2 regions of the Kitasatospora sp. NPDC001603 genome follow, and region 1 is predicted to be linked to the other one. Evidence: predicted binding sites of a transcription regulator. Region 1 holds the regulator's gene; the other holds the start of a gene.
What was found. Region 1 encodes HrcA, which represses chaperone genes, less so after heat shock. Its sites were predicted from a motif close to TTNGCACTCNGNNNNNCNGAGTGCNAA; they were not measured.
Positions count from the first base shown of each region.

Region 1 (15,781 bases):
GCAGCTCCTCGCCCTCCTTGCCGGGACGCAGCTCGTCCATCGGGAAGGACATCACGTCGGTCGGGCCGGGGAGGTCCATCCACTGGATGTGCAGCTCCTCCATCGCCGCACCGTCCACCAGGATCACGGACAGTTCTGACTGCGGGTGGATCCGCATCTTGTCCAGCGCGTAGCGGGCGACGTCGAGGATGGACTCCTCGTCGGCGTCCCAACCGGACTCATTGGCGATGTCGATCGACATGACGGGCTGGTTACTCAGCTTTCGGTGCGATGGGACTGTCGGGGTGCGCGCGGTGCGGTCGTCTTGCCGGGGCGCCGCTGGCCGGGCTTGCGGGCCGACGGAGCGTTCTCCTCGGCCTCCTGCCGGGCGTCCCAGCGCTCGTAGGCGTCCACGATCCGGCCGACCAGCTTGTGGCGGACCACGTCGGTGCTGGTGAGCACGGAGAAGTGGATGTCGGGCACGTCGACCAGGATCTCCTGGACGACCTTGAGGCCGCTGCGGGTGCCGCCCGGGAGGTCGATCTGGCTGGTGTCGCCGGTGACGACCACCCGGGAGTTGAACCCGAGGCGGGTGAGGAACATCTTCATCTGCTCGGGCGAGGTGTTCTGGGCCTCGTCGAGGATGATGAAGGCGTCGTTGAGGGTCCGGCCGCGCATGTAGGCGAGCGGGGCGACCTCGATGGTGCCGGCCGCCATCAGGCGCGGGATGGAGTCCGGGTCCATCATGTCGTGCAGCGCGTCGTAGAGCGGACGCAGGTACGGGTCGATCTTGTCGAAGAGGGTGCCGGGCAGGAAGCCCAGCCGCTCCCCCGCCTCGACCGCCGGACGGGTCAGGATGATCCGGTTGACCTCCTTGGCCTGGAGGGCCTGGACGGCCTTGGCCATCGCGAGGTAGGTCTTGCCGGTACCGGCCGGGCCGAGCCCGAAGACGATGGTGTGCTTGTCGATCGCGTCGACGTAGCGCTGCTGGTTGAGCGTCTTGGGGCGGATGGTGCGGCCCCGGTTGGACAGGATGTTCGCGGTGAACACCTGCGACGGCGCCGGGCTGTCCGGGTCGTCGACGGCGCTCCGGAGCATGGCGATGGAGCGCTCCACGGCGTCCTCCGTGAGGGGTTGGCCGGTGCGCAGCACCAGCATCATCTCGTCGAAGAGCTGCTTGACGAGGGCGACCTCGGCGCGCTCTCCGGTGGCGGTCACCTCGTTGCCGCGGACGTGGATGTCCGCGGCGGGGAAGCCTCGCTCGATCACCCTCAGCAGCGAGTCCGCGGTGCCGAGCAGGGTGACCATCGGGTGCTTCTCGGGGATGACGATCCGGGCGCTGGTGCGGCCCTCGTCGGCCGGTTCGGGGCGCGGCTGTCCGTTCGTACGGGTCTGCGATGTGTCACTCATAGGTCGGCGCTGGGGCCTGCCTCATCCCAATCCGTGGTCTCGTGGTGCCGCGCGGTCCTTCCGGGGCACCAGGGTACGCCGCGAGCGTGATCGCTGCGGCGGGCGGCGGGGCCGCTCCCGACGATGCTGGGGCAGATCGCGGAGCGGCGCGAACGGTTTTCCGCCCGGGACCGGTGCCCCGCCCGGGCGCACGGCCACCGGCCCGCGGCTCCGCGCGCCCGGCCGCTCACGGCCGTCGGCGGGGCGGCACGGGCACCCGGGCGAGGTCCTCGGCGAGCACGACGGTGCCGTCGAAGTGCTTGCGGGCGTCGGCGAGGTGCTGGCCGAGGTCCGGGTAGCGCTGCGAGAAGTGGGTCAGCACCAGGGTGCCCGCACCGGCCTCGGCGGCGACCTTGCCGGCCTGGCCGGCGGTGAGGTGGCCGTGCTCCTCGGCGAGCCGGGTGTCGGCGTCGGTGAAGGTGGACTCGATGACCAGCAGGTCGGCGCCCTCGGCGAGTTCGTGGACGCCCTCGCAGAGCCGGGTGTCCATCACGAAGGCGAACCGCTGGCCCCGGCGGAACTCGCTGACCTCGTCGAGGGTGACCCGCCGGCCGCCCGACTCGATCGCTCCCCGGTGCTGGAGCCGGCCGACGTCCGGGCCGGCGATGCCGAGCGCGGCCAGCCGCTCGGGCACCAGCCGGCGGCCGTCCGGCTCGGTGAGCCGGTAGCCGAAGGACTCGACGGGGTGCGAGAGCCGGACGGCGTCCAGTGCGAAGCGGGCGCCGGGCGCCGGCAGCGGCCCCGGCCCGTCGATCGGGCGGGGGCGCAGCACGGCGGTCTCGTGGAACGCGGTGGCGTGCCGCAGCCGCTCGAAGTAGACCTCCCCGGAGGCCGGGAAGTAGATGTCCACCGGGTGCGGGACGCGGTCCAGGTTGATCCGCTGGATCACCCCGGCGAGGCCCAGGCTGTGGTCGCCGTGGAAGTGGGTGACCGCGATCCGGGTGATCTGGGTGGCGGAGACCCCGGCGTGCAGCATCTGGCGCTGGGTGCCCTCGCCGGGGTCGAACAGCAGGCCCTCGCCGTCCCAGCGCAGCAGGTAGCCGTTGTGGTTGCGGTGCCGGGTCGGGACCTGGCTGGCCGTGCCGAGGACGACGAGTTCGCGCTGTGACACGTCGTTCAGACCATGCGCTCGTTCATCGGCATGCCGCCGAGCACGTGGACGTGGGCGTGGAAGACGGTCTGGCCCGCGCCCGCGCCGGTGTTGAAGATCAGCCGGTAGTCGTCGAGGCCCTCGTCCCGGGCGACCTCGCCGGCCTCGGCGAGCAGCTCGCCGGCGATCCGCGGCTCGGCGGCGGCCAGCGCGGCGGCGTTCGGGTAGTGGGCGTGCGGGATGACCAGGACGTGGGTCGGAGCCTTCGGGGCGATGTCCCGGAAGGCGAGGACGCGCTCGGTCTTGCGCACCACGGTGGCCGGGATCTCGCCCGCCACGATCTTGCAGAACAGGCAGTCGGACTGCGGCTCGCCGGCCATCGGGGTCTCCTCGCGGTGTCGCACGGTGTCGGTCGGGGCGTACGGCCGCATGCTAGCCGAGCGGCCCGGTCGCCTGCTGGCAGTCGCGCCCGCCCCCGCGGACCCGCCGCCCGCGAGGGGCGTACGGCCCGTGGGGGGTGCCCGGTCAGCTGCCCGGGCACCCCCGCCGGACCTGCGCCCGTCCTACCCGGCGTCCTGCCCGGCGCCGTGCCCGCTCTCCTGCCCCGCGTCCTGCGGGGCGTCCGGCGCCGGGCCCTGCTCCCAGGGCAGCGGCGGCGGCGTGCTGCCCGGGGTCTCGGTCAGCGCCGCCAGGGCGATCCGGACGCCCTCGGCGAGCTGCGGGTCCTCCCCCGCGGCCCACTGGTGCGGCGCGACCGGCACCTCGACGTCCGGGTCGACGCCGTGGTTCTCCACGCCCCAGCCGTAGCCCTCCAGCCAGAACGCGTACTTCGGCTGGGTGACCAGGGTGCCGTCCACCAGGCTGTACTTGCTGTCGATGCCGATCACGCCGCCCCAGGTCCTCGTCCCGACCACCGGGCCGAGCTTCAGCGCCTGGATGGCGGCGTTGACGATGTCGCCGTCCGAGCCGGAGAACTCGTCGGCCAGCGCCACGATCGGCCCGCGCGGCGCGTCGCCGGGGTAGGGCACCGGGTTGGCGAGGTCGCGGGCGACCGTCCAGCCGACGATCCGCCGGGCCAGCTTCTCGATCACCAGCTGCGAGGTGTGGCCGCCGCGGTTCTCCCGGATGTCGACGATCACGCCCTCCCGGGCCATCTCCGACCGCAGGTCGCGGTGGATCTGGGCCCAGCCGGTGCTCTGCATGTCGGGGATGTGCAGGTAGCCGAGCCGCCCGCCGGACAGCTCCCGGACGGCGGCCCGCCGCCCGGCCACCCAGTCGTGGTAGCGCAGCGGCTCGTCGTCGGCGAGCGGGACGACCACCGGGTACCGGCGGTCGGTGCCGTCCTTGCCGGCCACGGTCAGCTCGACCGGTTGTCCGGCGGTGCCGGCCAGCAGCGGGGCCGGGCCGGCGGTCGCGTCCACCGGGCGGCCGTTGACGGCCAGCACCGCGTCGCCCGGGCGGACGGCGGCGCCCGGCGCGGCCAGCGGCGAGCGGGCCCGCGGGTCCGAGGACTCGCCGGGCAGGATCCGGGCGATCCGCCAGACCTCGCCGTCCTTGACCAGGTCGGCGCCGAGCTTGCCCTGCCGGCGGGCGGCCTCGGTGTGGATGCCGTAGGGCTGCACGTAGGCGTGCGAGGTGCCCAGCTCGCCGTGCACCTCCCAGAGCAAGTCGACCAGGTCGTCGTGCGAGCCGAGCCGCTCCACCAGCGGCCGGTAGCGGTCGAGGATCTCGGCCCAGGGCAGGCCGCCGAGGTCCGGGCGCCAGAAGTTGTCGCGCATCAGGCGGCCGTTCTCGTCGTACATCTGCCGCCACTCGGCGGCCGGGTCGACGGTCACCCGCAGCCGGTGCAGGTCGACGTCGATCTCGTCGTCGTCGCCCACCGCCTTGTGGTCGGCCGGGACGATCCGCAGCTCGCCCTCGTCCAGCACGGCAACCCGGCTGCCGTCGCCGCTGACCGCGAACTCGTCGAGCCCGTCGACCAGTTGCTCGACCCGGCGCTTGCGCAGGTCGAACCGCTCCAGGGTGGGGCGCGGCTGCTCGTCCTCCGGCGTGGCCGCGTCGTCGCCGAGCTCGCCGGTGAGCGGGATCCGCGTCCAGAGCACGCCGTCCTTGGCGGCCGCCAGCTCGCCGAACCGGCCGCCCTCGACCGGGAAGGGGATGATCCGGTCGGCGATCCCGTCCAGGTCGACCCGGGTGGCGGGCGGGGCGTCGGCCGCCCCCTCCTCGCCGTCCGCCTTCTTGCCCTTGGGCTCGTCGTCCTCCCCGCCGGCCGGCCGGCCGGCCCGGCGCGGGCCGAACGGGGAGGGGGTGTCGGCGGCCAGGGTGACCAGGTACGGGCGGCAGCCGTTGGGGAACGACAGGTCGAAGACGTGCGAGTCGTAGACCGGGTCGAAGTTGCGCACCGAGAGGAAGGCCAGGTGGCGGCCGTCGGCGGTGAAGGCCGGCGAGGTGTCGATGAAGCGCGCCGGGGTGACCTCGCCGACCGTGCGGGTGGCCAGGTTGGCCAGCACGATCTGGCGCAGCGACCAGGCCCCGAAGCCCGGGCTCGGCCGCGACCAGGCGAGCCAGGCGGAGTCCGGACTGAACGCCAGCCCGCTGACCTCGCCGTCCGTGCTGCGGTCCAGCTCGTGCACCGTCCCGTCGGCGAGCGACACCAGGAGGACCCGGCCGTCGTGCGCGCCGACCGCCGCCTGCTTGCCGTCCGGCGAGACCGCCAGCGCGCGGACCCGGCCCAGCTGTCCGCCGGCCAGCCGGCGGCGCTCCTCGCCGAGCACGGCGGGGGCGTACTCGACGGCGTCCTCGCCGTCGGCGTCGGTCACCCAGAGCACGCCCTGCGCGCCGTCCTCGCCCGGCACCACGTGGGCCCGCCGGGCCCGGACGCCGGGCGTCTCGTCCAGCACCCGGGCGGGGCCCTCCCGGTGCGGCAGCCAGTGCACGCTGCCGCGCACCACCACGGCGCCGGCCCGGCCGGTGCGGTCGGGGGCGGCGCTCTCCAGCCAGTGCGCGGCCGGCACCGGGCGGGGCCGCCGGCCGGCCCGGGGGCCGGACGGCCGGACGTCCAGCCGGCGCGGCTCGGCGCCGTCGAGGTCGTCCAGCAGCCAGAGGTCACCGGCCCGGTGCCAGATCACCCGGGTGCCGTCGCTGGTCGCGCCGCGGGCGTAGAAGCCCTCCGGGGAGGTGGTGTGGCGGCGCAGGCCGCTGCCGTCGGGAAGGCTGGAGTAGAGCTCGCCGACGCCCTCGTGGTCGGCCAGGAAGGCGATCCGGGCGCCGCCGGGCGCGTCGACCCAGAGCGGCGCCTCGATGTGCCCGTCCAGCTCCTCGTGGACGCGGGCGAACCGTTCGGCGCCGATCCAGAGCTTGCCGACCCGGCCGCCCCGGTAGCGCTTCCACCGCGCGGGCTCCGCACCGGCCGCCGAGAGCAGCAGCACCCGGTCGCCGCCCGGCTCGTACGCCACGCCGCCGACCGGCCCGTACGGCAGCCGCCGCGGCTCGCCGCCGTCCAGCGGTACGGCGTGGGCCCAGGTGCGGCGCAGGGTGGCCTGTCCGGCGGAGGTGGTGGCGACCGGGCTGCCGTCGGCCGTCCAGCCCTGCAGCTGCGTCTGGTCGCTGCCCCAGTACGTCAGCCGCCGGGACGGCCCGCCGTCCACCGGCGCGACGTGCACCTCGGGCGCGCCGTCCCGGGTGGAGACGAAGGCGATGTGCCGGCCGTCCGGCGAGAAGCGCGGGCGGCGGACCGGGACGTGATCGGCCGTCAGCCGCCAGGGCCGGCCGCCGTCCAGCGGGGCGAGCCAGACGTCGTTCTCCGCGACGAAGGTGATCAGGTCACCGTGCAGGTGCGGATGGCGCAGGTAGGCGCCGGCAGGGGTGCTCGGGGATTCGCTCACAGCCGCACCCTACGCACCCGCCGGGGCGGCGCGCCTCCGGTTTCGCGCAGGCCGCCCCCTACGGGGGACGAACCGCCGGGGAACGAACCGCCGGAGGACGAACGGTCCGTGCGGCGACCGGCCCGCTCAGCCCCAGCGGCCGGTGCGGCCCAGCAGCAGGGCGCCGGCGGCCACTCCCGCGGTCGAGGTGCGCAGCACCGAGGACCCGAGCCGGTACGGCCTGGCACCGGCCTCGGCGAAGGCGGCCAGCTCCTCCGGGGAGACCCCGCCCTCGGGGCCGACCACCAGCACGATGTCCCCGCCGCCGGGCAGCGCGGCGCCGGCCAGCGGCTCGGCGCCGTCCTCGTGCAGCACCGCGGCGAGCGCGGCCCCGGCCAGGACGGGCGCCAGCTGGCGGGTGGTGGCGAGTTCGCGGACCTCGGGGAACCGCAGCCGGCGGGACTGCTTGCCCGCCTCGCGGGCGGTGGAGCGCCACTTCGCGAGCGCCTTGGCACCGCGCTCGCCCTTCCACTGGGTGATGCAGCGGGAGGCGGCCCAGGGGATCACCACGTCCACGCCGACCTCGGTCATGGTCTCCACCGCCAGCTCGCCGCGGTCGCCCTTGGGCAGCGCCTGGACGACGACGATCCGCGGCGCCGGCTCGGCCTCCCGGCGGACCGCGGCGACCGTCACCTCGACGGCGTCCTTGCCGTGCACGGCCGTGACGGTGCCGTCGGCGCCCAGGCCGAGCCCGTCGGCCAGGGTCACCGCCTCGCCCGGCTCCAGCCGCTTCACGGCGGCGGCGTGCCGCCCCTCCGGGCCGTCCAGCCGGACCACCGCGCCGGGGGCGGCGGAGGCGAGCTGCGCGGTCTCGACGACGAACACGGGCGCGGTCATGGCGGTTCCTGGAGTGGGGGTGGGGGGACGGACGGGGGAACGACGGCGCCCGGTGACCCGCCGGGAGCGGGGCACCGGGCGCCGGTACGGTCAGCGGCCGTTGAAGGCGTCCTTCAGCCGGGAGAACAGCCCCTGCTGGCCCGGCGCGAACTGCCCGGAGGGCCGCTCCTCGCCGCGCAGCACCGCGAGCCGGCGCAGCAGGTCCTCCTGCTCGGGGTCGAGCTTGGTGGGCGTCTGCACCTCGACGTGCACTATCAAGTCGCCCCGGCCGCCGCCGCGCAGATGGGTGATGCCGCGGGCGTGCAGCGGGATCGACTGGCCGGACTGGGTGCCGGGCCGGATGTCGACCTCCTCCAGCCCGTCCAGGGTCTGCAGCGGCACCTGGGTGCCGAGCGAGGCGGCCGTCATCGGGATGGTGACCGTGCAGTGCAGGTCGTCGCCGCGGCGCTGGAAGGTCGGGTGGGTGCTCTCGGCGATCTCGACGTAGAGGTCGCCGGCCGGGCCGCCGCCGGGGCCGACCTCGCCCTCGCCGGCCAGCTGGATCCGGGTGCCGTTGTCGACACCGGCCGGGATCTTCACGGTCAGGGTGCGGCGGGCCCGCACGCGGCCGTCGCCGGCGCACTCCGGGCACGGGGTCGGCACGACGGTGCCGAAGCCCTGGCACTGCGGGCAGGGCCGGGAGGTCATGACCTGGCCCAGGAAGGACCGGGTGACCTGGGAGACCTCGCCCTTGCCGCGACACATGTCACAGGTCTGCGCGGAGGTGCCGGGGGCGGCGCCCTCGCCGCTGCACGTGGTGCAGGTGACGGCGGTGTCGACCTGGAGTTCCTTGGTGGTGCCGAACGCGGCCTCCTCCAGGGTGATCTCCAGCCGGATCATGGCGTCCTGGCCGCGCCGGGTGCGCGAGCGCGGGCCGCGCTGACCGGCGGCCGCGCCGAAGAACGCGTCCATGATGTCGGAGAAGCCGAACCCGGCCGCGCCCGCGCCGAAGCCGCCCGCGCCTCCGCCGTTGGGCGAGAGGGGATCCCCGCCGAGGTCGTAGACCTGCCGCTTCTGCGGGTCGGAGAGGACCTCGTAGGCGGCGTTGATCTCCTTGAACCGCTCCTGCGTCTTCGGGTCGGGGTTGACGTCCGGGTGCAGTTCGCGCGCCAGGCGCCGGAACGCCTTCTTGATCTCGTCCTGCCCCGCATCCCGTCGGACGCCGAGTACCGCGTAGTAGTCCGTGGCCACCAAATGCTCCGCTTGTTCCGCCTGTAGAAGTGCTTGCGACTGGTACCGGTGTCATCCGTGTGACACCGGTCGTTCCCTACGACTCGGCCAGGATCTGGCCCACGTACCGTGCCACCGCTCGCACCGCCCCCATTGTGCCCGGATAGTCCATCCGGGTCGGACCGATCACACCCAGTTTGGCCACGCTCTCGTCGCCCGAACCGTAACCGACCGAGACGACCGAGGTGGAATTGAGCCCTTCGTACGCGTTCTCCCGGCCGATCCGGACCGTCATCCCGGCGTCCGCCGTCTCACCCAGGAGGCGCAGCAGGACGACCTGCTCCTCCAGCGCCTCCAGCACCGGCTGGATGGTGAGCGGGAAGTCGTGGCCGAAGCGGGTCAGGTTGGCCGTGCCGGCCAGCATGATCCGCTCCTCGTTCTGCTCGGCGAGCGCCTCGAAGAGCGTCGCCAGGACGATGGTGACGGCCGGCCGGTCCACCGCCTCGAACATCGCCGGGAGCTCGTCCAGCAGCCCCGGCACGTCGGGCAGCCGCACGCCGACGGCCCTCGTGTTGATCTTGGCACGGAGGTCCGCGAGGACCACCTCGCCGACCGGACCCGGGCAGTCGACCATCCGCTGCTCGACCCGGCCGGTGTTGGTGATCAGGACCAGCATGACCTTGGCCGGAGCGAGCGCGACCAGCTCGATGTGGCGCACCGTGGAGCGGGAGAGCGAGGGGTACTGGACCACCGCCACCTGCCGGGTGAGCTGGGCGAGCAGCCGGACCGTGCGGGCGACCACGTCGTCCAGGTCCACCGCGCCGTCCAGGAAGTGCCGGATCGCCCGCCGCTCGGGCGCGCTCATCGGCTTGACCTCGGCGAGCCGGTCGACGAAGAGGCGGTACCCCTTGTCGGTGGGGATCCGCCCGGCGCTGGTGTGCGGCTGGTGGATGAAGCCGTCCTCCTCCAGCGCGGCCATGTCGTTGCGGACGGTGGCCGGGGAGACCCCGAGGTTGTGGCGTTCGACGAGAGCCTTGGAGCCGACCGGCTCCTCGGTGCCCACGTAGTCCTGGACGATGGCGCGGAGCACGGCGAGCTTGCGTTCGTCGAGCTGGCGGACCTCACCGGCCATGGGGCACGCACCTCCCTCTTCGCACGTTGTCCGTGGTGACGTGTGTCGTTCCGGCATGGTGCGGTCCGCCGGGCGGACCGCGGCCTTTGGCACTCTGAACAGAGGAGTGCCAGAACCGTACCTGCCAGTGTAAGGCCCGGGTCCGACGGCAGGAACGGCACCGCCGGGGTGATCCTGCCCGCATCGCGCGGCGCGCGGGTGATGCCGCGGGACCGGCCGGGTGGCAGCATCGATAGCGAACGGCGAACGGAGGACCAGCGATGTCGACCTCGGGCCAGCCCACCCGCTTCGCCCCGGACCGCGGCCTGACCGGCCGGATGGTCGGGACCATGTTCGTGATCGGGCTCCTGTACGTGGGTTTCACCGGCCTGCTGATCGCGCTGCTGCGCGGCGCCTGGCCACTGATCGTGCTGATCTCCGGCGGGCTGTTCGTGGCCCAGTTCTGGTTCAGCGACAAGATCACCGAACGGGCGATGGGCGCCCACCGGGTGACCCCGGAGCAGTACCCCCAGCTGCACGGCACCGTCGACCGGCTCTGCGCCCTCGCCGACATGCCCAAACCCCGGGTGGCGGTCGCCGACAACGACATGCCGAACGCCTTCGCGACCGGCCGCAACCCGCAGAACGCGGTGGTCTGCGTCACCACCGGGCTGCTGCGGCGGCTGGAACCGGAGGAACTGGAGGGCGTCCTGGCGCACGAGCTGTCGCACGTCGCCCACCGGGACGTCGCGGTGATGACCATCGCCGGCTTCCTCGGCGTACTGGCCGGGGCGATGACCCGGATCGCGATGTACGGCGGCTTCATGGGCGGCGGCCGCAACAGCAACGACTCCAACGCCGCGATCGCCGCGCTGGTCATCCCGCTGGTGTCGGTGGTGGTGTACGCGATCAGCTTCCTGCTGACCCGGCTGCTCTCCCGCTACCGGGAGCTGGCCGCCGACCGGGCCGCCGCCCAGCTCACCGGCCGGCCCAGCGCACTGGCCTCGGCGCTCACCAAGGTGACCGGCCAGATCGCCGCGATCCCGACCAAGGACCTGCGCCAGGCCCAGCCGTACAACGCCTTCTACTTCGCCCCCGCGCTGAGCGCCCGGGAGGCCGCCTCGCAGCTGTTCTCCACCCACCCCTCGCTGGAGAAGCGGCTGGAGCAGCTGGCGAAGATCTCCACCCAGCTCGGCCGCTGAGCCGACGACCCGCCCCGGAGGGGACCGCCGTGGGAATCCTGGACGCACTGTTCGGCCGCACCAAGCCCGTCCGGCCCGACCTCGACCAGCTGTTCGGCGTGCCCTCGGCCGCGCTGACCCTGGAGGCGGCGGCCGGCTTCCGGCCGACCGGCGTCGGGTCGGTCTGCTTCTCCTCGGTCGAGGGCGGCGCCTTCGTCGAGGTCGAGCGGCAGGTCCGGGCCCTGCTGGACGCCGACACCGAGCGCGGCGGCGTCCCGGTGGAGGCCTCCAAGGACGCCTACGGCTACTCCTGGCTGCTCGCCCGGCACACCCCCAAGGAGCTGCCGGAGCTGGTCAACGACCTGCACGCGGTCAACAGCGAGCTGGAGGGGAACGGCTTCGGCCCGCAGCTGCTCTGCTCGCTGGTGGCCTTCCGCGGCGCCGAGGGGCAGCCGCTGGCGCTGGTCTACCTGTACAAGCGCGGCACCTTCTACCCGTTCGCGCCGGTGCCGGGCGGCGGGGAGAAGCGCGACAGCCCGCTGGAACTGCAGGTCAACGCCATGCTGGGGAACGACCTGCGGCTGGAGAAGGACCTCACCCGCTGGTTCCCGGTCTGGGGCGCGCCGGGCCTGTGACGCCCCGTCGGGCCTGCCTATAGTCACCTGCATGCGCAGCCGCCAGTACGGACCCGACCTCACCCCGCCGTGGAAGCGGCAGCAGCCCGCCCCCGAGGTGCCCGCCGACCGGGACCTCGTGGTCGAGGAGGCCGCGACCGGCTTCTGCGGCGCGGTGGTGCGCTGCGAGAAGACCGCCGAGGGGTTCACCGTCACCCTGGAGGACCGGTTCGGCAAGCGGCGGGTGTTCCCGCTGGTGCCGCGCGGCTTCCTGCTGGAGGGCCGGACCGTCACCCTGGTCCGCCCCGCCGCCGCCGCGCCGGCTCCCCCGCGCGCGCCGGGCCGGACGGCCTCCGGCTCGGTCGCCGTCCCCGGAGCGCGGGCCCGGGTGGCCCGGGAGTCGCGGATCTACGTCGAGGGGCGGCACGACGCCGAACTGGTCGAGCGGGTCTGGGGGGACGACCTGCGGATCGAGGGCGTCGTCGTCGAGTACCTGGAGGGCATCGACGACCTGCCCGCGATCGTCGCCGACTTCGCCCCCGGCCCGGGCCGCCGGCTCGGCGTCCTGGTCGACCACCTGCTCCCCGGCACCAAGGAGCACCGGATCGCCGCCCGGGTCACCGGCGACGCCGTGCTGGTCGTCGGCCACCCGTACATCGACGTCTGGCAGGCCGTGAAGCCCTCCTCCGTCGGCATCCCCGGCTGGCCGGACGTCCCCTACGGCGAGGACTGGAAGGGGGGCGTCTGCCGCCGCCTCGGCTGGCCGGCCGACACCCCCGCCGCGTGGAAGCGGATCCTCGCCTCGGTCGACTCCTTCAAGGACCTGGAGCCCGCCCTGCTGGCGAAGGTCGAGGAACTGATCGACTTCGTCACCCTGGAGGACTGACCGGTCAGCCGTGGGCCCGCGACCGCGAGCCGGCGGCTGGCACCACGGCAACGACTCTCAGTCCACCAGGTCGCGGACCACGGCGTCGGCCAGGAGGCGGCCCTGGAGGGTCAGGGTGGCCCGGCCGCGCTCGTGGGTGGTGCGGTCGAGCAGGCCGTCGGCGAGGTGCCGGTCGGCGGCCGCGCGGCCGGTCGCCGTGAGCAGGTCCAGCGGGATGCCCTCGGCGAGGCGCAGTTCGAGCAGGATGCGCTCGACCCGGCGGTCCTCGTCGGTGAGCCGCTCGCGGCCCTGGGCCGGGGTGCGGCGCTCGGCGAGGGCGCGGGCGTAGCCGGCCGGGTGCTTGGCGTTCCACCAGCGGACGCCGCCGACGTGGCTGTGCGCGCCGGGGCCGGCGCCCCACCAGTCGCCGCCGGTCCAGTAGAGCTCGTTGTGGCGGCAGCGGCCCTGCGGGGTGGTGGCCCAGTTGGAGACCTCGTACCAGGAGTAGCCGGCGGCGGCGAGCGCCTGCTCGGCGATCAGGTAGCGGTCGGCGTGCACGTCGTCGTCGATCATCGGCAGCTCGCCGCGCTTGACCCGGGCGGCCAGCTTGGTGCCGTCCTCGACGATCAGCGAGTAGGCCGAGACGTGGTCCGGCCCGGCGCCGATCGCGGCGTCCAGGGAGGCCCGCCAGTCGTCGTCGGACTCGCCGGGGGTGCCGTAGATGAGGTCCAGGTTGACGTGCTCGAAGCCGGCCGCGCGGGCCTCGGCCACGCAGGCCTCCGGGCGGCCCGGGGTGTGGTGGCGGTCGAGCAGCCGCAGGACGTGCGGCCGGGCGCTCTGCATGCCGAAGGAGACCCGGTTGTAGCCGCCCTCGCGCAGTTCGGCGAGGTAGGCCGGGTCGACCGACTCGGGGTTGGCCTCGGTGGTCACCTCGGCGTCGTCGGCGAGCCCGAACTCCGCCCGGATCGCCGCCAGCATCTTCACCAGGTCCCGGGCGGGCAGCAGGGTGGGCGTGCCGCCGCCGAGGAAGACGGTCCGCACGGGCAGGTCGGTGTCGCCGAGGACCTCGCGGGCCAGCCGGATCTCGGCGACCACGTTGTCGGCGTAGGTCTCCTGGGAGGCGACGGCGCCGGAGGAGCGCAGCTCGGTGGCGGTGTAGGTGTTGAAGTCGCAGTAGCCGCAGCGGCTCGCGCAGTACGGCACGTGCAGGTAGAAGCCGAACGGCCGCGACCCGAGCCCGGCGAGGGCGTGCGCGGGCAGGGAACCGTCGGACGGCACGGGTTCGCCGTCGGGGAGTGCGGAGGGCATGACCCCATTGTCCCGTACGGCCCCGGTGATCATCGAGGCCGTACGGGACGACGGACGGATCAGGCCTCGTTCGCGCCCGCGTACATCTCGGTGACGGCGTCCGCGTACGTCCGCTCGACCACCGGGCGCTTGATCTTCAGGCTCGGCGTGAGCTCGCCGTGCTCGATGTCCAGGTCGCGCGGGAGCAGGGTGAACTTCTTGATCGTCTGCCAGCGCTGGAGGTCGCCGTTGAGGCGCTGCACGAAGCCGTCGACCAGCTGGTGCACCTTCGGGTCGCCGACCACCTCGGCGTAGGACTTGCCGGCCAGGCCGTGCTCGGCCGCCCACGGCATGATCACCGACTCGTCCAGGCCGATCAGCGCGGTGCAGTAGTTGCGGCCGTTGCCGATCACCAGGATGTTGCTGACGAACGGGCAGACCGCCTTGAACTTGCCCTCCACCTCGCTCGGCGCGACGTACTTGCCGCCGGAGGTCTTGAACATGTCCTTCTTGCGGTCGGTGATCCGCAGGAAGCCGTCCTGGCCGATCTCGCCGATGTCCTCGGTGTGGAACCAGCCGTCCGGCTCCAGCACCTCGGCGGTCTTCTCCGGCAGGTTGTGGTAGCCGCGCATGACGCCGGGGCCGCGCAGCAGGATCTCGCCGTCCTCGGCGATCCGGATCTCGCTGCCGGGCAGCACGGTGCCGATGGTGCCGACCCGGAGGTCCTCGGCGGGGTTGACGCAGATCCCGGCCGAGCTCTCGGTCAGGCCGTAGCCCTCCAGGACGGGCACGCCGACGCCGGCGAAGAAGTAGCCGATCTCGGGTGCCAGCGCGGCACTGCCGGAGACCGAGCCGCGCATCCGCCCGCCGAACGCGGCCCGGATCTTGGCGTACACCAGCTTGTCGGCCACCGCGTGCCGCACCCGCAGCCCCAGCGGGGCGCTGTCCTGCCCGGTGGCGATCCGGTTGGCCTGGGTGACCCGGGCGTAGTCGCGGGCGGTCTTCGCCGCCCACATGAAGATCTTGTACTTGGCGCCGCCCTCGGCCCGGGCCTTGCCGGCGATGCCGTTGTAGACCTTCTCGAAGATGCGCGGCGCCGAGGCCATCATGGTCGGGCGGATCACCGGCAGGTTGTGGATGATCCGGTCCACCCGGCCGTCCAGCGCCATCACGTGACCGGTGGCGATCTGGCCGCAGATCAGGCTCTTGCCGAACACGTGCGACAGCGGCAGCCACATGAACTGCACGTCGTCCGCGCGCAGCAGCCCGCTCTCCTCCTGCGCCCGCCCCTGGTACGCCCAGCAGTCGTGGACCAGCCGCACGCCCTTGGGGCGGCCGGTGGTGCCGGAGGTGTAGATCAGGGTCGCCAGCTGCTCCTTGTCGAGCGCGTCGACGGCCCGCCGCACGGCGTCCGGGTGCTGCTCCAGGTACTCGGTGCCGAGCTGCTCCAGCTCGGCCAGGGTGAGCACGTTCAGCCCGGACGCCCCGGCGACCGGGCCGGTGCCGTCGAAGAGGACGGCGGTGCGCAGCTCGGGCAGCTGGCCGAGCTCGCCGACGACCTTGGCGAGCTGCTTCTCGTTCTCGACGAAGATCGCCCTGGAGCCCGAGTCGGAGAGGATGTAGGCCGTCTCGTCGGCGTTGGTGCTCGGGTAGACGGCCGTGGTGGCCGCCCCCGCGCACATGTTGCCGAGGTCGGCGATGACCCACTCCAGCCGGGTGGAGGACATCAGCGCGACCCGGTCCTCCGGGCTGATGCCCAGCGACAGCAGGCCGGCGGCCACCGCGTACACCCGGGTGGCGGTCTGCGCCCAGGTCAGCGAACGCCACTGCTCGGCGCCGGGGGCGCCGTCCGCCGCGTGCTCGTCCACCGGGACGGGGAAGCGGTAGGCCTCACCCGCCGGCGTGGCGGCGACCCGCTCCAGGAACAGGTGGGCGACGGAGGCGGGCCGCCCGGCGACGATGTCGGCACGGCCGGAGTCGATCAGGGACTGCGCGGAACTCAACGAGGACCTCCGGGGGCGGGTGGCCGTCTGAGGGATGTCGCGGCGCCCGTGGGGGCGGTCGCCGGGCCCCCGGGCAATCGATCCGATACCGGTGAGTAACAAGGGGGCAATCAGCAGCCTAGGGGGAAACCGGTCATTCCGTAAGAGGGTGAGGACAGCTGGCACACTGCCGAGCCGCCGGTGCACGGCGCAACCGGGCCCGCCGGTGCGTTCAGCAAAGGACTGGACAAACC
Region 1 is NZ_JBEPAA010000009.1:38,409-54,189, forward strand. It holds gene ybeY (rRNA maturation RNase YbeY) at 1-241, opposite strand, end outside; gene ABT263_RS08760 (PhoH family protein) at 256-1,389, opposite strand; gene ABT263_RS08765 (ribonuclease Z) at 1,616-2,539, opposite strand; gene ABT263_RS08770 (histidine triad nucleotide-binding protein) at 2,545-2,898, opposite strand; gene ABT263_RS08775 (S41 family peptidase) at 3,082-6,402, opposite strand; gene ABT263_RS08780 (16S rRNA (uracil(1498)-N(3))-methyltransferase) at 6,529-7,278, opposite strand; gene dnaJ (molecular chaperone DnaJ) at 7,369-8,508, opposite strand; gene hrcA (heat-inducible transcriptional repressor HrcA) at 8,585-9,619, opposite strand; gene htpX (zinc metalloprotease HtpX) at 9,880-10,800, shown strand; gene pspAB (PspA-associated protein PspAB) at 10,830-11,414, shown strand; gene ABT263_RS08805 (DUF3097 domain-containing protein) at 11,446-12,279, shown strand; gene hemW (radical SAM family heme chaperone HemW) at 12,337-13,566, opposite strand; gene ABT263_RS08815 (AMP-dependent synthetase/ligase) at 13,626-15,548, opposite strand.

Region 2 (15,781 bases), on a different contig from region 1:
ACGGCCGCGGGGCCGAGCTGTCGGCCTGGGTCCGCGAGGTCGCGCTGCCCGCGCTGCGCGGCTCGGCCGGTCTGGTCCGCGCCGAGCTGTTCGGTGCGCCGGGCGACCGGGTGCTGCTGATCACCTGGTGGACGGCGGAGCCGGTGCCCGTCCCCGAGCCGCCCGCCGCACTGACCGGCCGCCCGGTGCACCGCTGGTCCTTCGTCAGCGAGCACCTGGAGTCCAGCGAGCACCCGGAGACCGGGGCGAACCCGGCGTCCGGGGCGGACCCGGAGTAGCGAGCTGCCGGGCCTGTCCGGGAACCGAACGGCCGGCCACTACCGTGCATAGCTGAGAGCATGCTGGACGGTAGCTGGGAGCGCGGCGCGGTGGAGCGGTACGGGCGGGGCAGGACGAGGACGTACGCGGTGGGGGCGCTGGCCCTGCTGGCCGCCGCCACCGGCTGTGGCAGCGGCGGCACGGGCGCCGGGCCCGCGGCGACCGCCGCGACGACGCCGGCGGCCGGGCAGCGGCCGTCCGCCGCGACGACGCCGACGCCCACGGCGACACCCGCCGCGGTGCCCGCCGCCGGGGACGCGGCGGCCTGGGCGAAGTGGCACCTCACGCCGCTGCCGCCCGCCCCGCCGGCGCCGGCCGACAAGCCGGTCAAGCTCGAACGGACCGGCCCCGTGCCGGTGTTCAGTGAGGTGAAGACCACCGACAAGGTCGTCTTCGTCACCATCGACGACGGCGCCGAGAAGGACCCGAAGTTCGTCGAGATGCTGACCGACCTCAAGGTGCCGGTCTCGATGTTCCTGACCCGGGACATCGTCAAGGACAACTACGGCTACTTCAAGCCGCTCCAGGCGCTCGGCAACCACATCCACAACCACACCGTCGACCACGCCCAGATGAGCAAGGTCGCGCCGGAGAAGCAGAAGTCCGAGATCTGCGACGCCCAGTCCGCGCTGACCCAGCAGTACGGCACCGCGCCGCTGTTGTTCCGCCCGCCGTACGGGGACGGCGCCAACACCCCGGCGCTGAACACCTCGGTGCAGCAGTGCGGGCCGCGCGCGATCGTGCTCTGGCGCGAGTCGATGCAGATCCACGACATGCAGTACCAGGCGGCGGACAAGAAGCTCCGGCCCGGCGACATCGTCCTCGCCCACTTCCGGGGGCCCAAGGACCTCAAGGGCGAGACGATGACGCAGATGTTCGGGGAGCTGCTGGCCCGCATCCAGGAGCAGGGTTTCGCGGTGGCCCGGCTGGAGGACTACATCCGGCCGCCCGCCGGCTGACCGGGAGTCCGCCTACGGGAGCGCCACCGGCCGGCCGAGCATCATCAGCGGGCCCTGGTCGGTGCGGCAGAGGATCACGGTGACGCTGTTCGGCCCGCTCGGCTTCAGCTGGCGGCGCAGCTCCTCCGGGGTGATCGCCATCCCCCGCTTCTTGATCACCACGGTGCCGACGGCCCGCTCGCGCAGCAGCGCCTTCAGCTTCTTGATGTGGAACGGCAGCACGTCGGTCAGCTCGAAGGCGTGCGCGTACGGGGTGGCGACCAGCCGGTCCGAGGTGAGGTAGGCGATCTTCGGGTCGATCAGCCGGCCGTGCACCCGCTCGGCCACCTCGGCGACCAGGTGGGCCCGGATCACCGCGCCGTCCGGCTCGTAGAGGTAGCGGCCGACCGGTCCGGCCGGCGGGTCGGGCAGGTCGCCGCCGGTCAGCGAGTCGCCGTGCGGCAGCAGGGTGGCGCGGTGCGGGCGGTCGGCCCCGGTGCCGAACCAGAGCACCGCCTCCTTGACGTCGCCGTGGTCGGAGACCCACTCGGCCTCCGCGTCACCCGGCACGGCCGTGTGCGGGATGCCGGGGGCCACCTTGAGCGCGCCGATCGGGGTGCGCCGGCCGGCCTCGATCGCCCAGGACAGCGGCGGGGCGTACGCCTCGGGGTCGAACACCCGGCCGCGCGAGGTGCGGCGGGCCGGGTCGGTGAAGACCGCGTCGTAGCCGGTGACGTCGACGTCGGCGACGTCCGCGCAGCGCACCTCGACCAGGTCCGCCAGGCCCAGTGCGGCGGCGTTGGCGGCGGTGGCCGCGCAGGCCGCCGGGTCCCGGTCCACGGCGAGCACCTCGATCCCGGCCCGGGCCAGCGCGAGGACGTCGCCGCCGATCCCGCAGCAGAGGTCGGCCAGCCGCCGCACGCCCAGCTCGGCGAAGCGCCGTGCCCGCCACTCGGCGACGCTGCGCCGGGTGGACTGCTCGACGCCGTTGGGCGTGAAGTACATCAGGTCGGCGTCCGCGCCGAACTTCGCCCGCGCCCGCTGCCGCAGCCGGGCCTGCCCGAACGCCGCCGAGACCAGCTCCGCCGAGTGCTCCCGGCGCAGCCTGGTCGCCAGCGCCAGCTCCTCCTCGGGCGCGAACTCGCGCAGCTCGGCGAGCAGGGACTGCCCCTCGGGGGTCAGCAGGGGCTGCAGGTTCTCGGTCTCCACCCGCTCATTCTCCCCGGGTCGGCGCGCCGGGCCGCCCGGGGCGGACGGACCGGACCGGGGCGGAGGGGCGAGCGCACTGGTGGAGTGGGCCCTGATCGGACGCGCACGCGTGCGGATCATCGGCGGCGTCGTACGGGAGTGCGGCCCGGCAGCCGCCCGCGAGAACCGTTTCGGGCGCGTCGTTGGCACTCTGGTTGACTGAGTGCTAACCGCGGCCTATGGTCGTCCTTGGCACTCTCCACCAGGAGAGTGCTAACGCGAAGAAGCGTGTCTGACCCCCGCGACGGCAGGCCCGTAGGTTCGCCACTACCCGTTAGACAACCCCGTAATCTCCGAAGGGGAGCTCGGACGTGACCACCAGCAGCAAGGTTGCCATCAAGCCGCTCGAGGACCGCATCGTGGTCCAGCCGCTCGACGCCGAGACCACCACGGCCTCCGGCCTGGTTATCCCGGACACCGCCAAGGAGAAGCCCCAGGAGGGCGTCGTCCTGGCTGTCGGCCCGGGCCGCTTCGAGGACGGCCAGCGTCTGCCGCTCGACGTCGCCGTCGGTGACATCGTCCTGTACTCGAAGTACGGCGGCACCGAGGTGAAGTACCAGGGCGAGGAGTACCTCGTCCTCTCGGCGCGCGACGTTCTCGCCATCATCGAGAAGTAAGCAGCACCGAGAAGTAAGACGTTCCAGCCCGCCCCGGATCCGTGTCCCAGTGACAGGGGCCCGGGGCGTGGTTGTTGGTTCACGTAGTCCGGTGGCCGGCGTGCCGGTCGCAGCCCCGAGGGAATAGGGAACATGGCGAAGATCCTGCAGTTCGACGAGGACGCCCGCCGCTCGCTGGAGCGCGGTGTCAACAAGCTGGCCGACACCGTCAAGGTGACCATCGGCCCCAAGGGCCGCAACGTCGTCATCGACAAGAAGTTCGGTGCGCCGACCATCACCAACGACGGTGTCACCATCGCCCGTGAGGTCGAGCTCGACGACCCGTACGAGAACCTTGGCGCGCAGCTCGTCAAGGAGGTCGCCACCAAGACCAACGACGTCGCGGGCGACGGCACCACCACCGCCACCGTGCTGGCCCAGGCCCTGGTCAACGAGGGTCTGCGCAACGTCGCCGCGGGCGCCGGCCCGGCCGCCCTGAAGAAGGGCATCGACAAGGCCGTCGCCGCGGTCTCCGAGCACCTGCTGTCCATCGCCCGCGAGATCGAGGGCAAGGACGACGTCGCCGCCGTCGCGTCCCTCTCCGCGCAGGACACCCAGGTCGGCGAGCTCATCGCCGAGGCGATCGACAAGGTCGGCAAGGACGGTGTCATCACCGTCGAGGAGTCCAACACCTTCGGCGTGGAGCTGGACTTCACCGAGGGCATGCAGTTCGACAAGGGTTACCTGTCGCCGTACTTCGTCACCGACGCGGAGCGGCAGGAGGCGGTCCTGGAGGACCCGTACATCCTGATCAACCAGGGCAAGATCTCCTCCATCCAGGAGCTGCTCCCGCTGCTGGAGAAGATCCTGCAGGGCGGTGCCTCGAAGCCGCTGCTGATCATCGCCGAGGACGTCGACGGCGAGGCGCTGTCCACCCTCGTGGTGAACAAGATCCGCGGCACCTTCAACGCGGTCGCCGTCAAGGCCCCGGGCTTCGGTGACCGCCGCAAGGCGATCCTGGGCGACCTGGCCACCCTGACCGGTGCCACGGTCATCTCCGAGGAGGTCGGCCTCAAGCTCGACCAGGCCGGTCTGGACGTGCTGGGCACCGCCCGCCGCGTGACCATCACCAAGGACGAGACCACCGTCGTCGACGGTGCCGGTGACACCGAGGCCGTCGCCGGCCGCGTCGCCCAGATCAAGGGCGAGATCGCCAACACGGACTCCGACTGGGACCGCGAGAAGCTGCAGGAGCGCCTGGCCAAGCTGGCCGGCGGCGTCTGCGTCATCAAGGTCGGCGCCGCCACCGAGGTGGAGCTGAAGGAGCGCAAGCACCGCCTGGAGGACGCCATCTCGGCGACCCGTGCCGCGGTCGAGGAGGGCATCGTCGCCGGCGGTGGCGCCTCCCTCGTCCACGCCGCCAAGGTGCTGGAGGGCGGCCTGGGCCTGTCGGGCGACGAGGCGACCGGTGTCGCGGTCGTCCGCAAGGCGCTCGCCGAGCCGCTGCGCTGGATCGCCCAGAACGCCGGCCTCGAGGGCTACGTCATCACCCACAAGGTCGCCGAGCTGGAGGCCGGTCACGGCTTCAACGCCGCCACCGGTGAGTACGGCGACCTGCTGAAGGCCGGCGTCATCGACCCGGTCAAGGTCACCCGCTCCGCGCTGGAGAACGCCGCGTCGATCGCCTCCCTGCTGCTCACCACCGAGACCCTCGTGGTGGAGAAGAAGGAAGAGGAGGCCGACAACGGCCACTCGCACGGCGGCCACGGCCACTCCCACTGACGTCTGATCAGTGACCGCAGGCCCGGTCCGCGCCCCTCGGGGTACGGGCCGGGCCTACGGCGTGTGGGGCGTTTGACTCTTCAACTATCAGTTGAATTTTGCATAAAGCAAAGATTGCCTTATAACTGAGGCATGATCGAGGCCCGCCACCTGCGCGTTCTGCGTGCCGTCGCCCGCACCGGCTCCTTCTCCGCCGCCGCCCGTGAGCTGGGCTGTACGCAGCCCGCCATCAGCCAGCAGATGAAGGCGCTGGAGAAGTCCGTCGACACCCCGCTGGTGGTCCGTTCGGGGCGCGGCATGCAGCTGAGCGAGGCCGGGCGGGTGCTCCTCAAGCATGCCACCGGCATCCTGGCCGGGCTCTCCGCCGCCGAGGAGGAGGTCGCGGCGATCGCCGGACTGCGGGCCGGGCGGGTGCGGCTGGTCTCCTTCCCCACCGCGAGTTCCACCCTGGTGCCGCCGGCCGTCGCCCGGCTGCGGGACAGCCATCCGGGGGTGCGCGTGTCGCTGGTCGAGGCCGAACCGCCGGAGTCGCTGGCGATGCTGCGCGGCGGCGAGTGCGAGATCGCGCTGGCCTTCCGGTATCCGCAGGCTCCCGGCGGCGCGCCGACGCCCCTTCCGGCGTCCGCTCCCGGGCACGGCACGCCGCGCGAGGCGCGGGCCGAGGCCAATCTGGAGGCCCAGCAGCTCAGCGCCACCACCGACTGGTCCGACCTGGTGGTCACCCCGCTGCTCGACGACCCGATGGTCGGCCTGCTGCCCGCCGCGCACCCGCTGTCGGGGCGCGGCGACGGGCGCGGGCCGGTGGAACTCGGCGAACTGGCGGGGGAGCAGTGGATCGCGGGCTGCCCGCAGTGCCGGGGGCACCTGGTGGAACTCTGTGCGGGGGCGGGCTTCGAGCCCCGGATCGACTTCGCGACCGACGACTACCCGGCGGTGGTCGGCCTGGTGGCGGCCGGGCTCGGGGTGGCGGTGCTGCCGGGGCTGGCGCTGGAGTCGGTGCGCCCCGACGGCGTGTCGGCGGTGCCGGTGCGGACCGCCTCGGGGGCGCCGGCGGTGCGGCAGGTGGTCGCCCTGACCCTGCCGGACCTCGCCGAGGTGCCGGCGGTGGCGCTGATGCTGGAGCGGCTGGCGGGCGCGGCGGCCGGGCGCTGACCGGGCGTTCGCCCGGGCGGACCGGCGGCTCGAAGCGCCATGAAGAAACGTTTCTTCATGGCGCGGAGCGGGTGCGTGCCTAGCGCGGCAGCCCCGTCGGCGCGACCAGCGGTACTTCCACGAGGCGGTTGCGCGAGCGGCCCATCATCTCCTCGCGCTCATCCTCGGTCAGGCCTCCCCAGACGCCGTACGGCTCGCGGACGGCCAGGGCGTGCGCCGCGCATTCGGTGCGTACCGGGCAGCGCATGCAGACCTCCTTGGCGCTCGCCTCGCGCGAACTCCGCGCGGCGCCGCGCTCCCCTTCGGGGTGGAAGAAGAGCGAGCTGTCCACGCCGCGGCAGGCCGCGGAGAGCTGCCAGTCCCAGAGATCGGCGTTGGGGCCGGGGAGGCGGGAGAAATCTGCCATGGCTCATTCCCTTCAGAGGCTCGCGGCCGCGGACCGGCCATCGGCGGGCGGGGCTGCACGGCACGGCGAGGCATCGATGCGCTGGTGTGGACACCTGGAAATATGACTTACGGCAACTCCATGGACAAGTCACCCACAGAGTTGCACAACAGTCAATGACCATACAAAAGCTATAAAAACAGGCAAAGTGGGCATTGAGTTCGGCAGGCGCAGACGTGGCAATCGGGTGGCCGACGGGCGCGCGACGATCCGTACCGGTGTGCGGGTGGTGCGCCCGCCGCGCGCGAGCTGCACAAAAGAGCGGCGTGTGCACCGCGAGGTAGCTGATCGGTAACGGGTTGGCCACGTACAGTGGTGGAGATGGCCCTGAAAGCCGTAACTCATTCGAGTGACGGTCGTTGGAAGTGCGGAGGCGGTTAGCGGGCGCCGGACGTCGGGAACGATCGCGGGGAAGTTCAGGCGATCGGCACGGAGTCCGTCGCCAATCGGCCGTGTCGGAGAGATTCGTACCAGCCAGGAGGCTCAACGTGACGCGGATCAGCTGCGGAGGACGACGGTCATGACTTCCGTTCTCGTTTGCGACGATTCCCCGCTCGCCCGCGAGGCGCTTCGCCGCGCGGTCGCGACCGTACCCGGCGTCGACCGGGTCACCACCGCGACGAACGGGGAGGAGGTCCTCCGCCGCTGGGTGGCCGACCGCTCCGATCTCGTTCTGATGGACGTCCGGATGCCCGGCCTCGGCGGGGTCGAGACGGTCCGGCGGCTGCTGTCCGCCGACCCGGGCGCGCGGATCATCATGCTCACCGTCGCCGAGGACCTCGACGGCGTCGCCCTCGCGGTGGCCGCCGGTGCCCGCGGTTACCTGCACAAGGACGCCTCGCGCGCCGAGCTGCGGGCGACCGTCACCCAGGCCCTCGCCGACCCGACCTGGCGGCTCGCCCCGCGCCGGCTGCGCAGCCCCGACATGGGCGCCGCTCCGACGCTGACGGCGCGTGAGATCCAGGTGCTGGAGGGCATGAGCCACGGCCGCAGCAACGCCGAGATCGGCCGCGAGCTCTTCCTCTCCGAGGACACCGTGAAGACCCACGCCCGACGGCTGTTCAAGAAGCTCGGCGCCTCGGACCGCGCGCACGCGGTGGCCCTGGGCTTCCGGTGGGGCCTGGTCCGCTGACCACCGCCGGCTCCGCCGGCTGCGGCGCGCTCGTCGCGGTTCCCCCCGCAGGGGCGTGTGACGTTACGGTCCCGAGGTTGCACCATGGAGGTGTGGAGCACCTCGGGGACCAGCGGACAGGCACTGCGGCGAACCACGGAGCCGCAGCGCATTCGGCGGACGGCGCGACGGACGGGACCACCGACGGCAGCGGGGCGGGAGGTGGCACGGTGCAGGAGGGGCCGGTGGTGCGCGACGGCGCGGTGCCCGGCGTCGCACCGCATAACGTTCCGGTGCACAACTCCGGACGCGGTGCCGCGTTTTCCCGTTCGACCAGGCACCATGGACCGATGCGTGACGACGTTGCCGGTACTCCCGGCGAGGCTGACCCGGTGGAGGCCGAGCCCTCCGGTCCGGGCCGCGGTCCGTCGTACGCGGATCTCGGGGGCGGCGAGCCGGACCACGGCTCCGACCAGGGCCCCGAACACGGCCCCGACGACATCGGCCCCGGCCGCCCCCCGGTGCTCGGCACCGGCAGCTCCCCGTTGGTCGGCGAGCTGGTCGCGGCCGCCGTCCGGGGCGAGGGTCCGGCGATCGACGCGCTGCTCGCCTACGTCCACCCGCTGGCCCTGCGCTACTGCCGCGGCCGGCTGGTCCGGCTGCCGGGCGGGGCCCGGCACCACGTGGACGACGTCGCCCAGGAGGTCTGCGTCGCGGTGCTCTGCGCACTGCCGCGCTACCGGGACCAGGGCCGCCCGTTCGAGGCCTTCGTCTACGGCATCGCCGCGCACAAGATCGCCGATCTGCAGCGGGCCGCGATGCGCGGCCCCGGCTCGACGGTCGTCCCGCAGGACGACCTGCCGGAGGTGCCGGACGAGGCGCTCGGCCCCGAGGAGCGGGCGCTGCTCAGCAGCGACGCGGCCTGGGCCAAGGAGCTGCTCTCCAACCTGCCGGCCCGTCAGCGTGAGCTGGTGCTGCTGCGGGTGGCCGCCGGGCTGTCGGCGGAGGAGACCGGCGAGATGCTCGGGATGTCGCCCGGCGCGGTCCGGGTCGCCCAGCACCGGGCGCTCAGCCGGCTGCGGGCGCTCGCGGAGGAGTCCTCCTGATCGTCCGCCCTGGTGGGGGGCCGGAATGGCCCATGGGCGGTCGGTGTTGTCAAGGGCACACGAGGACACATTCGCGGTGCCAGTACCATGGGGTATCGGCGCCTGGGCGGGTCGCCAAAGTTCCGTGGGTGCGAGCGGGGTTTCCCTGGAGGTTCCTCCAATGGCACCGAGCTTTCGGCGGCCTGAGCGAGTGAGCGATGGAGTGCGCCCCCACCCTCAGGGCGCGAGCGGATTAGGCCGGCCACGGAAGGTACCCCCAAATGTCCTACAACGCCGCAGGCGTACCCGAGAAGTTCGCGATGCTCGGGCTCACGTACGACGACGTGCTGCTGCTGCCCGGGGCCTCCGAGGTGCTGCCGAACCAGGTCGACACCTCCTCGCGGGTCTCCCGGAACGTGCGCGTCAACATCCCGCTGCTGTCCGCGGCGATGGACAAGGTCACCGAGGCGCGGATGGCGATCGCGATGGCCCGGCAGGGCGGCGTCGGCGTCCTGCACCGCAACCTCTCGGTCGAGGACCAGGCCAACCAGGTCGACCTGGTGAAGCGCTCCGAGTCTGGCATGGTCACCGACCCGATCACGGTCGGCCCGGAGACCACCCTGGGCGAGGCGGACGCGCTCTGTGCCAAGTTCCGGATCAGCGGCGTGCCGATCGCGGACGAGTCGGGCCGGCTCCTCGGCATCGTCACCAACCGTGACATGGCCTTCGAGTCGGACCGCACCCGCCAGGTCCGCGAGATCATGACCCCGATGCCGCTGATCACCGGCAAGGTCGGCATCTCCGGCGAGGACGCGATCGGCCTGCTGCGCCGCCACAAGATCGAGAAGCTCCCGCTGGTCGACGACGAGGGCCGGATCAAGGGCCTGATCACCGTCAAGGACTTCGTCAAGGCCGAGAAGTACCCGAACGCCGCCAAGGACGCCGAGGGCCGGCTGCTCGTCGGTGCCGCCGTCGGCGCCAGCGCCGAGGCGTTCGACCGGGCCCAGGCCCTGGTCGAGGCCGGCGCGGACTTCCTGGTCGTGGACACCTCGCACGGCCACAGCCACAACGCGCTGGCCTGGATCGCCAAGATCAAGGCCGCCGTCGGCATCGACGTGGTCGGCGGCAACGTCGCCACCCGTGACGGCGCCCAGGCGCTGATCGACGCCGGCGTGGACGGCGTCAAGGTCGGCGTCGGCCCCGGCTCCATCTGCACCACCCGCGTGGTCGCCGGCATCGGCGTCCCGCAGGTCACCGCCATCTACGAGGCCGCGGTCGCGTGCCAGGCGGCCGGCGTGCCGGTGATCGGTGACGGCGGCCTGCAGTACTCCGGCGACATCGGCAAGGCGCTCGCCGCCGGTGCCGACACCGTGATGCTGGGCTCGCTGCTGGCCGGCTGCGAGGAGTCCCCGGGCGAGCTGCTGTTCATCAACGGCAAGCAGTTCAAGTCCTACCGCGGCATGGGCTCGCTGGGCGCCATGCAGTCCCGCGGCCAGGGCCGCTCGTACTCCAAGGACCGCTACTTCCAGGCCGAGGTGGCCTCGGACGACAAGCTCGTCCCCGAGGGCATCGAGGGCCAGGTGCCCTACCGCGGGCCGCTGTCCGCGGTGCTGCACCAGCTGGTCGGCGGCCTGCGCCAGACCATGGGCTACGTCGGCGCGGCCACCATCGCCGAGATGGAGAGCAAGGGCCGGTTCGTCCGGATCACCTCGGCGGGCCTCAAGGAGAGCCACCCGCACGACATCCAGATGACCGTCGAGGCGCCGAACTACACCAGCCGCTGACACCGCCCGACACCGAGGGACCCACCGCCACCCGGCGGTGGGTCCCTCGTGCTTGTCGGGTGGAGCGCCCCGGAGGCGAGCGCGCGACTAGCACAGCGTGCGGGATACTGGGGGCGGCCGGGGTGACCCGGCGGGTATGAGCAACAAACCAGAAGGGCTCGAACGAAGTGACTGAGATCGAGATCGGGCGAGGCAAGCGCGGCCGCCGGGCGTACGCATTCGACGACATCGCCGTCGTCCCCAGCCGCCGCACCCGGGACCCGAAGGAGGTCTCGATCGCCTGGCAGATCGATGCCTACCGCTTCGACCTGCCGTTCCTGGCCGCCCCGATGGACAGCGTGGTCTCCCCGCAGCAGGCCATCGCGATCGGCCGCCTCGGCGGTCTGGGCGTGCTCAACCTGGAAGGCCTCTGGACCCGCTACGAGGACCCGCAGCCGCTGCTGGACGAGATCGCCACGTTCACCGACGAGGCCGCCGCCACCCGCCGCCTGCAGGAGGTCTACGCCGCGCCGATCCAGGCCGACCTGATCAAGCAGCGGATCCAGGAGGTCCGCGACTCCGGCGTGGTCACCGCCGCCGCGCTCTCCCCGCAGCGCACCGCCGAGTTCTCGAAGGCCGTCGTGGACGCCGGTGTCGACGTCTTCGTCATCCGCGGCACCACCGTCTCCGCGGAGCACGTCTCCAGCGGCGCCGAGCCGCTGAACCTCAAGCAGTTCATCTACGAGCTGGACGTCCCGGTCATCGTCGGCGGCTGCGCCACCTACACGGCCGCGCTGCACCTGATGCGCACCGGTGCGGCCGGCGTGCTGGTCGGCTTCGGCGGCGGCGCCGCCCACACCACCCGTGGCGTCCTCGGCATCCAGGTGCCGATGGCCACCGCCGTCGCCGACGTCGCGGCCGCCCGCCGCGACTACATGGACGAGTCCGGCGGCCGCTACGTGCACGTGATCGCGGACGGTGGGGTCGGCTACAGCGGTGACATCCCCAAGGCCGTCGCCTGCGGCGCCGACGCGGTGATGATCGGCGCGGCGCTGGCCCGCGCCACGGACGCCCCGGGCAAGGGCTTCCACTGGGGCATGGAGGCCGTCCACGAGGAGCTGCCGCGCGGCAAGCGGGTCAACCTCGGCACGGTCGGCACCACCGAGGAGATCCTCACCGGTCCGTCGCACACCCCCGACGGCACCATGAACCTGTTCGGCGCGCTGCGCCGCGCGATGGCCACCACCGGCTACACGGAGCTCAAGGAGTTCCAGCGGGTCGAGGTGACGGTCAACCCGGCGCTCAACCACCGCTGAGCCGCCCCGCTGTGCGGGAGGCCCCCGCCGGACGCGTTCCGGCGGGGGCCTCCCGCGTTCAGTCCCGGGCGGCCGCGCGGCGGGTGAGCAGGAAGCCGCCGATCAGCGCGATGCCGTAGAAGACGGCGTCCAGCGGGTGGCGGTCGGCGCGCCAGTGGGCGAGGGCGTCCCGGAGCAGCGCGTCGTACGCACCGGTCGGCCCGGGCAGCCGGCGGGCCTCGCCGATCAGCTGGCCGAGGAAGAGCGCGCCGGCGGCGAGCAGCGCGCCCAGCGGGGGCAGGGCGTGGCCGCGGCCGCCGAGCCGGCCGAGCGGCAGGGCGACGGCGGCGGCCGGGGCGATGGCCAGCCAGCCGACGGTGCTCGCCGCCCGCGCCGGGGCGAGACCGTAGGCCAGCGCGCCGGCCAGCATCGCGGCGACCGCGAGGGTGATCGCGACGGCGGTGCGGCCGCCCCGGCGGCCCCGGCCCTGCGGGGCGGGCTCGGGGGCGGGGGCGGGGTGGTAACCGGCCACCGGGGCCCCGGGCATGCCCGGGGCGGCATAGCCCTCGGGGGTCTCCGGTTCCGGTGCGACGGAGTAGTGCGTGGCCGTACGCGGCCGGTCCGACCGGCCGTCAGTGCCCGGTGCGGGTGCGGTCATGGGCGTCGAATCCCCCCGGGAAAGACGGTGAGCTGCCGAACGCTAGCAGCGCCCGGGGGCGGCCGGACAGAGTTTTCGATCACAGATCGGGCACGGAGCGCCGGGGCCGTTCCGGTCCGTCACCAGGCTGGCCGGGGGCCGGGTGGTCGCGGGCCCTCGGGACAGGGGATGATGGAGGCTTGGCGTTCGGGCCCGCGCCGGGCCGACGCGCCGTCACCTCGACCGCCAGCAGCACATGGGGGAACGTTCCGAATGACCCAGGCGCAGGGCTCCACCGGCCGCCTCCTGGCCGGACGCTACCGGCTGGACGCGGTGCTCGGGCGCGGCGGCATGGGCACCGTGTGGCGTGCCGAGGACGAGATGCTGGGCCGGATCGTCGCGGTCAAGGAACTGCGGATGAACGGCAGCGTCGACGAGGACGAGAAGCACCGGCTGATCGTCCGGACACTGCGCGAGGCCAAGGCCACCGCCCGGATCCGGCACGGCTCGGCCGTCACCGTCTTCGACGTCGTCGAGGAGGACGACCGGCCGTGGATCGTCATGGAGCTGGTGGAGTCCCGCTCGCTGGCGGACGTGATCAAGGAGGACGGGCCGCTGTCGCCCGGCCGGGCCGCCGAGATCGCGCTGGACGTGCTGGGGGTGCTCGTCGCCGCGCACGCGCACGGCATCCTGCACCGTGACGTGAAGCCGTCCAACGTGCTGATCGGCGAGGACGGCCGGGTGGTGCTCACCGACTTCGGCATCGCCAGCGTGGAGGGCGACGCCTCGGTGACCTCGACCGGCATGCTGGTCGGCGCGCCCTCGTACATATCCCCGGAGCGGGCCCGCGGGCAGAAGCCCGGGCCGCCGGCCGACCTCTGGTCGCTGGGCGGCACGCTGTACGCGATGGTCGAGGGCCGGCCGCCGTACGACCGGGGCTCGGCGCTCGCCACCCTGACGGCGGTGATGACGGAGGAGCTCGGCACGCCGTTCAACGCCGGGCCGCTGCGGCCGGTCATCGAGGGGCTGCTGGCGAAGGACCCGGCCGAGCGGCTGGACGCCTCGCAGACCCGCTCGCTGCTCAAGCGGGTGGTGGCCGACGCGACCACCCGGGCGGAGTCGACCACCGAGCACGCGATGCCGGTGAAGGCGGCCGCCGGGGAGCCCGCGGCCGACGAAGCAGCGGGAGGCGACTCCGAGGGCGGCGCCACGGCGAAGCCGACGGGCGGGGAGACCCCCCGGCGCACGATCGGCGGGCTACTCGGCACCGTCCGGGTGGGCAGCCGGGCCAAGGACGCCGAGCCCGCCGAGGACACCGCGAGGCCCGCCGCCGGGGCCGCCGCCGCGCCCGCGGCGGAGCCGATCCGGCCGGTGACCAGCGAGTGGACCCTCGGGGCGACCCAGGCCGCCGGCGCCGATCCGCGCAAGGGCCGGCGGCGGCTCGCCGTGGTGACCGTCGTGGTGGTGCTGCTGCTGATCGCCGGGGCGGTGGCGATGGTCCGGGCCTTCGGCGACGCCGACGGCGGCGCGGCCAACGGCGCGGGCGCCACCTCCCCGGCCGCCGTGACCGGTCCCTCGGCACCCGACACTCCGGCGGCCGCTACCGCGTGGCCCGGCAGCGCCGCGCCCGGTACGCCGGCGCCGGGGGCACCGGCCGCGACGACCCCGGCCGGGAGCGGGGCGGCTCCGGCCGAGACCACTCCGGCCGCCGTGCCCGCGACCCAGCCCGCCGCCGTGCCGCCCGCCCCGGCGGCTCCCGGCGCGGCGGTGCCCGCCGGGTACCACGAGTACAAGGACCCGACCGGCTTCTCGATCGTCCTGCCGGACTGGCTGCAGCCCGCCGGCTCGGAGTCCATCCGCCGGGTCTTCAAGGGCAACGGCAGCACGCTGAAGATCGAGTGGACCACCACCCCGGGCCCGAGCGCGGTCGCCGACTGGCAGGAGTCCGAGCCGGGGCTGCGCGCCCAGGTCAGCAACTACCAGCGGGTGCAGCTGCAGGCCATCACCTACCGGGACTGGGCCAACTCCGCCGACTGGGAGTGGACCAACGGCACGCCCAGGATGCACTCGCTCAACCGGGGCTTCGTGACCGGCACTCCGGCCAAGTACGGGTACTCGATCTACTGGATCACCCCGGACGCGGACTGGGGCACGCCGGCGAGCGTGCAGGCCCGTCAGGTCGCCTTCGACACCTTCCAGCCCGCGCCGTAGGCGGCTCCGCCGGCCGGGCCCGAGGCCGGGCCCGGCCGGCGGAGGTCAGCCGATCAGGCGCTGCTTGGCGCGGCTGAACTCCTCGTCGGTGAGCGCCCCCGCGGTGTGCAGGGCGGTCAGCCGCTCCAACTGGTCCAGCAGCTCGGTGCCGGAGGCGGCCGGCGCGACGGCCGGGGCGCCGGCGGGTGCGGCCGGGGCCTTCGCCGCGGCCTCGCGGACCAGCCGGGCGGTGGCCCGGATCTGCTCGGCGAACACCTCGGCCTTGACCACGTCCTCGAAGCGGTGCGAGCCGGTGAGCGCGACCACCAGCAGCACCTCGCCGTTGAGCCTGCTCCGGTTGACGGTCGCGTCCGTCACCGCGGAGAGCGGAACCGGGACGGGCGGCTTGCCGTCCTTCAGGAAGAGCAGCCGCTGGGTGGTGAGGACCAGTACGCCCTTGCGGAAGTGGTCGGGGTGGCGCCCGGCCGTGGAGGCGACCGGCTTCTCGTCGGGCACGACGTTCGCCTCGACGGTGCGCAGGGCCTCGGCCCGGTTGTCACGGTTGCTGTTGCCGGCCACGTCGAAGGCCGCGTCGATCAGATCGGTCCAGTCCATGGAACGAGCGTAATGCGGTCGTCGACGCGGCCCGTTGGGCCGGTCGCCGCGCACCCGGCGAGGTTCGGCCGGTCAGGGCCTAGGCTGGGCGGTGAGCGAGAGGAACACCCATGCGAGCGGGTCCGGGTCAGGTACTGGCGGGGCGTTACCGACTGACGGACCGTCCGGAGGCGCTGCGGGCACTCGCGGTGGACGAGCGGACGGGAGCCACCGTCCTGCTGCGCGCGCTGGAGCTTCCCGCGCTGCTGACGAGCGGTCACGACCCGGACGATCCGGACGGCCCGATGCCCGAGCAGAGCGAGCGGCTGGTCCGCCGGGTGGCCGAGGTCGGTTCGGCCGCGCCCGTGCACCCGAGGCTGCTGCAGGGCGTCGGCGCGTTCGTCGAGGGTGACCTGCTCCGGACGGTCGAGGAGTGGCCGGCCGGGGTGCTGCTGGCCGACCTGGCCGCCGCCGGACCGGTCGCGCCGTACCGGGCGGCCGAGTTGGCGGCGGACCTGGCCGGCGCGCTGCGGGCGCTGCACGAGGCCGGGCTCACGCACGGCAACCTGACCGCCGAGTCCGTCCTGGTCTGCGAGGACGGTGCGGCCCTGCTGGGCGGGCTGCTCC
Region 2 is NZ_JBEPAA010000024.1:87,966-103,746, reverse strand. It holds gene ABT263_RS17670 (hypothetical protein) at 1-278, shown strand, start outside; gene ABT263_RS17665 (polysaccharide deacetylase family protein) at 339-1,277, shown strand; gene ABT263_RS17660 (THUMP-like domain-containing protein) at 1,290-2,465, opposite strand; gene groES (co-chaperone GroES) at 2,816-3,121, shown strand; gene groL (chaperonin GroEL) at 3,254-4,882, shown strand; gene ABT263_RS17645 (LysR family transcriptional regulator) at 5,015-6,034, shown strand; gene ABT263_RS17640 (WhiB family transcriptional regulator) at 6,114-6,440, opposite strand; gene ABT263_RS17635 (response regulator transcription factor) at 7,000-7,611, shown strand; gene shbA (RNA polymerase sigma factor ShbA) at 8,112-8,696, shown strand; gene guaB (IMP dehydrogenase) at 8,957-10,459, shown strand; gene ABT263_RS17620 (GuaB3 family IMP dehydrogenase-related protein) at 10,627-11,754, shown strand; gene ABT263_RS17615 (hypothetical protein) at 11,813-12,391, opposite strand; gene ABT263_RS17610 (serine/threonine-protein kinase) at 12,644-14,581, shown strand; gene ABT263_RS17605 (SHOCT domain-containing protein) at 14,627-15,175, opposite strand; gene ABT263_RS17600 (protein kinase) at 15,286-15,781, shown strand, end outside.
Region 2: the regulator HrcA is predicted to act here: its motif matches at 2,648-2,674, upstream of groES (co-chaperone GroES).